Nitrosospira lacus: one gene and its partner. The protein of the gene in region 2 binds, or shares a complex with, the protein of the main gene of each other region. Links are inferred from orthologs where the notes say so. Each region holds a gene or a part of one and is shown on either strand. Other genes may lie near its edges.

Evidence for each region.
Region 1: the proteins of secY (region 2) and secG are in contact, whole or in part, in a crystal structure (PDB 5AWW), measured with the Thermus thermophilus proteins. The link is inferred for Nitrosospira lacus from one-to-one orthologs. Residues at the interface, in WP_096411648.1 of Thermus thermophilus: Leu14, Gln16, Arg17, Phe20, Ile34, Pro35, Pro37, Ile72, Arg108, Arg109, Asn112, Gln113, Arg116, Ile117, Ile120, Pro145, Gly146, Trp147, Phe152, Phe155, Val156, Val159, Thr160, Val162, Ala163, Gly164, Ala166, Leu167, Trp170, Glu173; in WP_223903268.1 of Thermus thermophilus: Tyr5, Ile9, Tyr12, Leu13, Ala16, Leu19, Val20, Val23, Leu24, Gln26, Glu27, Pro28, Gln30, Gly31, Ala32, Asp34, Leu35, Met36, Gly37, Gly38, Ser39, Ala40, Asp41, Leu42, Phe43, Ala45, Arg46, Val48, Tyr53, Thr56.

Annotation. Positions count from the first base shown.
Region 1 is NZ_CP021106.3:2,748,595-2,751,653, forward strand. Bases 325-3,059 are described here. They hold secG (preprotein translocase subunit SecG), read right to left. Parts: upstream 2,000-3,059; coding sequence 1,649-1,999; downstream 325-1,648. Other genes in these bases: EBAPG3_RS12505 (NADH-quinone oxidoreductase subunit C), read right to left, coding at 325-551; EBAPG3_RS12510 (NuoB/complex I 20 kDa subunit family protein), read right to left, coding at 559-1,035; EBAPG3_RS12515 (NADH-quinone oxidoreductase subunit A), read right to left, coding at 1,040-1,396; tpiA (triose-phosphate isomerase), read right to left, coding at 2,018-2,773; pstB (phosphate ABC transporter ATP-binding protein PstB), read right to left, coding at 2,986-3,059. Outside these bases: more of EBAPG3_RS12505, read right to left, coding at 1-324. UniProt on the Bacillus subtilis protein: Involved in protein export. Participates in an early event of protein translocation.
Region 2 is NZ_CP021106.3:1,392,325-1,395,514, forward strand. The notes cover bases 60-2,925. They hold secY (preprotein translocase subunit SecY), read left to right. Parts: upstream 60-761; coding sequence 762-2,090; downstream 2,091-2,925. Other genes in these bases: rpsE (30S ribosomal protein S5), read left to right, coding at 60-124; rpmD (50S ribosomal protein L30), read left to right, coding at 121-312; rplO (50S ribosomal protein L15), read left to right, coding at 313-744; infA (translation initiation factor IF-1), read left to right, coding at 2,110-2,328; rpmJ (50S ribosomal protein L36), read left to right, coding at 2,346-2,459. Also shown: more of rpsE, read left to right, coding at 1-59; rpsK (30S ribosomal protein S11), read left to right, coding at 2,944-3,190. UniProt on the Bacillus subtilis protein: The central subunit of the protein translocation channel SecYEG. Consists of two halves formed by TMs 1-5 and 6-10.

The DNA of each region.
Region 1 (3,059 bases), 1.4 Mb from region 2 along the record:
ACCGGCTGGTAGATTACTCGCTGCTGGTCGGGATCGTAACGCATCTCGACATTTCCGCTTAATGGAAAATCCTTGCGGAATGGATTGCCGATAAACCCATAGTCCGTGAGAATGCGACGCAAATCGGGGTGGCCCGTAAAGACGATGCCGTAAAGATCAAATGCCTCACGCTCGAACCAGTTGGCGGATGGCCATATGTCAATTACCGAGTCCAGAACCGGGAACTCATCGTCCTCTGCGAATACCTTGACCCGCAACCTGCAGTTATGGCTGATGGAAAGAAGGTGGTACACGACGGCGAAGCGTTTGCCCTCGCTGTCGTTCCCGGAGAGGGATTCGGAACCATAGGTTGAATAATCCATTCCGCATAAATCGGCGAGCATTTCAAAACCCAGGTCCGGGTGATCACGCAAGGTTCCCATTGACCACAGCATATCCGCAGGAGCCACCGTAATCGTTAGCTCACCCAATCGCTCGCGGGTGCTGACAAGTTTATCGGTCAACACATTCTGAAGGCAAAGGGCGAGCGTTTCCAGACGAGAGGAAGTCATAGTTGACTCAGCGGGCAATGGTATTGGTGCGGTGGATCTTGTTCTGGAGCTGGATAATACCGTAGAGCAATGCTTCCGCTGTTGGCGGACAGCCTGGGACATAGATATCAACCGGCACGATGCGGTCGCAACCCCGCACAACGGAATAGGAATAATGATAATAACCGCCACCGTTGGCGCAGGAACCCATGGAAATTACCCAGCGCGGCTCAGCCATCTGATCGTAAACTTTACGCAATGCAGGCGCCATTTTGTTGCACAATGTGCCGGCTACAATCATCACATCCGATTGACGCGGACTGGGCCGGAACACGATACCAAAACGATCCAGGTCATAGCGTGAGGCGCCCGCCTGCATCATTTCCACCGCACAGCACGCGAGACCAAAAGTCATCGGCCACATGGAGCCGGTTCGCCCCCAGTTGATGATGCTATCCAGGCCCGTGGTAACAAAACCTTTTTCCATTACGCCGCTAGTACTCATAACATTAATCCCATTCCAGAGCACCTTTGGTCCACTCGTAAATAAAACCAACGACAAGGATGCCTAGAAAAATCATCATGGCGACAAAGCCGAACATGCCGATCTCATTCAACACCACCGCCCATGGAAACAGGAAGGCGATTTCCAGATCGAACAGAATGAACAAGATGGCAACCAGGTAATAGCGTACGTCAAACTTCATGCGCGCATCTTCGAATGCCTCGAAACCGCACTCGTAGGGTGACAGTTTTTCGCTATCGGGTCGATTGGGCGCGAACAACCAGCCAAGCGCCATGGGCACCACACCTACAGCAAGACCAATCAGAATGAATAGCAGAATAGGAAAATAATTTTCGAGCATCGGTATTATCAAAAAATAAAGGACTAGAAATCAGGTTACCATTTATGCTCTACGCATCTGTTTACCCTGATTCTCAGCCCATAATTGGTGCCGACGGCGAGACTCGAACTCGCACAGCTTTCGCCACCGCCCCCTCAAGACGGCGTGTCTACCAATTTCACCACGTCGGCGACTTAGCTTGAGTTCTAGTCAGAGGCGTAATTCTGTTAGAACGTAGCTTTAATTAATTGTTCAATTAACTCATCAGAAAAGTTATTTTGGTATTTCTGTGGCCTTGGAAGCTTCGCCTTCAGCGGGAGCTGCCGGGGCCGGCTGTACCGGCTTGGCTGATTGAACCGGCACCGCTTTGTCCATAACCCCGCCCCCTTCGGTCTTGTGGCTGGAAAGATAGGTAAGCCCGAGACTGGTGATGAAAAACACTGCTGCCAGCGCCCCTGTCGTCCTGCTTAGAAAATTTGCGGAGCCGCTGGCGCCAAATAAACTCCCCGACGAGCCGCTGCCAAAAGCGGCTCCCATATCGGCACCTTTACCATGTTGCAACAAAACCAGAACAATTACCGTAATGGCCGATAGTACATGTACTACCCAAATGAGTGTTTCCAACGCCTACTCCAAAATGAGTTAATTATTTGCCGCCCGGCAGATCGCGATGAATTCATCGGCAACAAGCGAGGCGCCACCAATCAATCCCCCGTCAATATCCGGCATGGCGAATAGCTCCTCGGCGTTATTTGCCTTGACACTGCCGCCATAAAGAATCTTCAGACCTGCAGCCACTTCGGGACTGTGAGCGGCGATCCTATCGCGAATAAAAGCATGCACCTCCTGGGCCTGGCCGGGCGTGGCGGTTTTCCCGGTCCCTATAGCCCATACCGGCTCATAGGCCAATACCGATTTGGCCAGCGCATTGATACCCACCGATTCAATTATCGTGTCCAGTTGCTCCGCCACCACTTTCTCGGTAATGGCAGCCTCGCGCTGATCCAGCGTTTCACCCACACATAGGATGGGGATCAAGCCGGCCACCTGGGCCGCTTTGAACTTGAGCGCCACCGTATGACTATCTTCACCATACAATGCGCGCCGTTCCGAATGACCAGCAATGACATAATGACAGCCGAAGTCCATCAACATGGCGGCCGACACCTCGCCCGTATAAGCGCCTTTGTCATGCTGGCTTACATTCTGGGCACCCCACTGGATATGCGTGTCCCGGAGCAATGTTTGCGCCTGGTAGAGGTAAGGATAAGGCACACATACCGCGAAACCGGCTTTATGCAGCGCCGCCGTCCCGGCAACGATTGCGCCCAGCAAGTCCCGATTCTGTACCATTCCGCCATGCATTTTCCAGTTGCCCGCAACCAGTTTCGAACGCATAGCCATCATCACCGCCTTTGTCCTTGAAAGCTGCGAATGTTACCTGTGAATGGGTACCGGGTCAATCAGGGGACAGGGGATATTGCCTGGAATAAAGGCTCGAAAATACTAAAAACGTGGATGAGAATAGAATAACCGGGATGCAGGGTGTTGATCCCTTTTGATTCGCTCGATATTCACCTTTTATTTGGGTGAGTCCTCCGGATTCAGGTTTAACCAAAACGACCGGTAATATAATCTTCCGTCTGTTTATTTTTGGGTTTGATGAAAATGGTGTCGGTAACAT
Region 2 (3,190 bases):
CTCGACCAATCCTTATAACGTGGTGCGTGCCACGTTGCACGGTTTGCAGTCGATGAACACGCCGGCGGAAATTGCCGCTAAACGTGGCAAGAGTGTAGAAGAAATCATGGGTTCGGCGAAATGACCACCAGTAGCGGGAAAAAAATTAAGGTAACGTTGATCAAGAGTTTGATCGGCACCAAACGATCGCATCGCGCAACGGTGCGGGGGCTCGGATTGCGGAGAATTAACAGTACCGCTGAGCTGGAGGATACTCCAGCGGTGCGAGGCATGATTAATAACGTTTATTACCTCGTCAAGAGTGAGGCATAAATGCAGCTGAATTCCATTAAACCGGCGGTCGGCGCCAAGCATTCCAGCCGGCGCGTAGGACGTGGCATCGGCTCCGGTCTTGGCAAGACCGCTGGACGCGGTCACAAGGGGCAGAAATCACGTACGGGCGGCTTCCATAAAGTAGGTTTTGAAGGCGGCCAGATGCCCTTGCAACGCCGCTTGCCGAAGCGTGGCTTTGTTTCTCTTACGAGAAAAAGTGTCGCGGAAGTGCGACTCTCAGCCCTGAGCAAACTGCCGGGTGAGGTCATCGATATTTTGGCGTTGAAGCAGGCGGGGATCGTTCCGAATTCGGCGTTGACTGCCAGGGTTATACTTTCGGGATCAATCGGACGCGCATTGAAATTGCAGGGCATCGCGGTAACCAAGGGTGCGAAAGCCGCCATTGAAGCTTCGGGTGGCAGCGTTGAGTAAGCTCAAGAGGACAAAGATTGGCCGCTAACGAATCCCTGCGAGGGCTTTCGGGGAAACTCGGCGACTTGAAACGTCGCCTGTGGTTTTTGCTGTTTGCGCTGATTGTCTATCGTATCGGCGCGCATGTCCCGGTGCCTGGTATTGACCCTGTGGTACTGAAAGATTTGTTCGAGTCTCAGCAGGGAGGCATCCTCGGCATGTTCAACATGTTTTCCGGGGGTGCGCTTTCCCGTTTTTCCATTTTTGCTTTGGGGATCATGCCGTATATTTCGGCTTCGATCATCATGCAGTTGGGTACCGTGGCATTCCCCTATCTGGAAGCGCTGAAAAAGGAGGGTGAGTCCGGACGCAGAAAGATCACCCAATATACCCGTTACGGAACATTGGGTTTGGCTCTGGTCCAGGGTTATGGCATATCGATGGCTTTGCAATCCCAAGCCGGATTAGTCATTGAGCCTGGGCCGATGTTCCTGTTGACTACGGTAATAACGCTGGTCACCGGCACCATATTCCTGATGTGGCTGGGTGAACAGATTACCGAACGTGGGATCGGTAACGGCATTTCGCTCATTATTTTTGCCGGTATCGCCGCTGGACTTCCCAGCGCGATTGGCGGCACGCTCGAATTGGTGCGGACCGGTGCGATGCATTTCCTGGTGGCCCTTGGTATTTTTGTGGCGGCAACGGGTGTCACGGCCTTTGTGGTTTTTGTTGAGCGTGGCCAGCGCAAGATACTGGTGAATTATGCCAAACGCCAAGTGGGGCGGAAGGTATATGGTGGCCAAAGCTCGCATCTTCCGCTGAAGCTTAATATGGCCGGGGTAATTCCGCCAATTTTTGCTTCCAGTATCATATTATTTCCTGCGACGCTGGCGGGATGGTTCGCTACCGGCGAATCCATGAGTTGGCTAAAAGACATGAGCGGTGCATTATCGCCAGGTCAACCGGTATATGTAATCATGTACGCAGCGATGATCATATTTTTCTGTTTTTTTTACACCGCGTTGGTATTTAATCCTAAAGAAACCGCGGAAAATTTGAAGAAAAGTGGTGCTTTCATTCCAGGAATTCGTCCGGGTGACCAAACTGCGCGTTATATCGAACGGATCATGTTGCGGCTCACTCTGGCGGGAGCGATTTATGTGACACTTGTGTGCCTGCTGCCTGAATTCCTGATTTTGAAATGGAATGTGCCGTTTTATTTTGGCGGGACTTCTTTATTGATTATCGTTGTGGTAACCATGGATTTCATGGCACAGGTACAGGCTTATATCATGTCGCACCAATACGAGAGCCTGTTGAAGAAAACGAATTTCAAGGGTGGCGGCGGATTACCGGCAAGATAATTGTTGTATCAAGGATAGGATGGCCAAGGAAGAAACGATACAGATGCAAGGTGAGATACTGGAAACATTGCCCAATGCGACGTTCCGTGTCAAGCTGGAAAATGGGCATGTAGTGCTGGGACATATTTCCGGCAAGATGCGCATGCATTACATTCGGATTTTGCCGGGAGATAAGGTAACGGTAGATCTGACGCCATATGATTTAAGCAGAGCGCGAATCACATTTCGCGCAAAATAGCCGGAAAGGAGAGATATATGAAAGTATTGGCATCGGTAAAGAAGATTTGCCGCAATTGCAAAATTATTCGGCGCAATCGAGTGGTTCGAGTGATTTGCACAGATCCGAGGCATAAGCAGCGTCAAGGTTGAGTCAACCGGTAAATGCTGTGAATGTCACAATTATAATTTTTTTGTAGGAAACCCGTATGGCCCGTATCGCTGGAGTAAATATCCCCAACCATCAGCATGTCGAGATTGCATTGACTTCGATTTATGGTATAGGGCGCGCCAGAGCTCGTGAGATTTGTGCCGCGTCCGGAATTGTCACATCGACCAAGATCAAGGATATTACCGACGCGCAAATGGATAAACTTCGGGACCGGGTCGCCAAGTTTGTTGTGGAGGGCGACTTGCGGCGTGAGATTTCGATGAATATCAAACGCTTGATGGATCTGGGCTGCTATCGGGGGTTGCGGCATCGTCGTGGTTTGCCAGTACGTGGCCAGCGTACTCGTACCAATGCTCGTACCCGCAAAGGGCCTCGTAAAGCAGTTCGTTCGGCCAGCGCAAAGTCAGCAGCAAAATAAATGTTATTAGATAGCCAATTGAATCGTAGCGCAAAGGAAATAACTACATGGTAAAAGCAGCCACGCGGGTACGCAAGAAGGTCAAGAAGAATGTGGCAGAGGGTATTGCTCACGTTCATGCCTCATTTAATAACACCATCGTAACCATCACCGACCGCCAAGGCAATGCCTTGTCATGGGCGACTTCAGGTGGTGCCGGCTTTAAGGGGTCGCGCAAAAGTACTCCATTCGCTGCCCAGGTGGCCGCCGAACAGGCAAGCAAAGTCGCACAGGAATGCGGAGTGAAGAATCTGG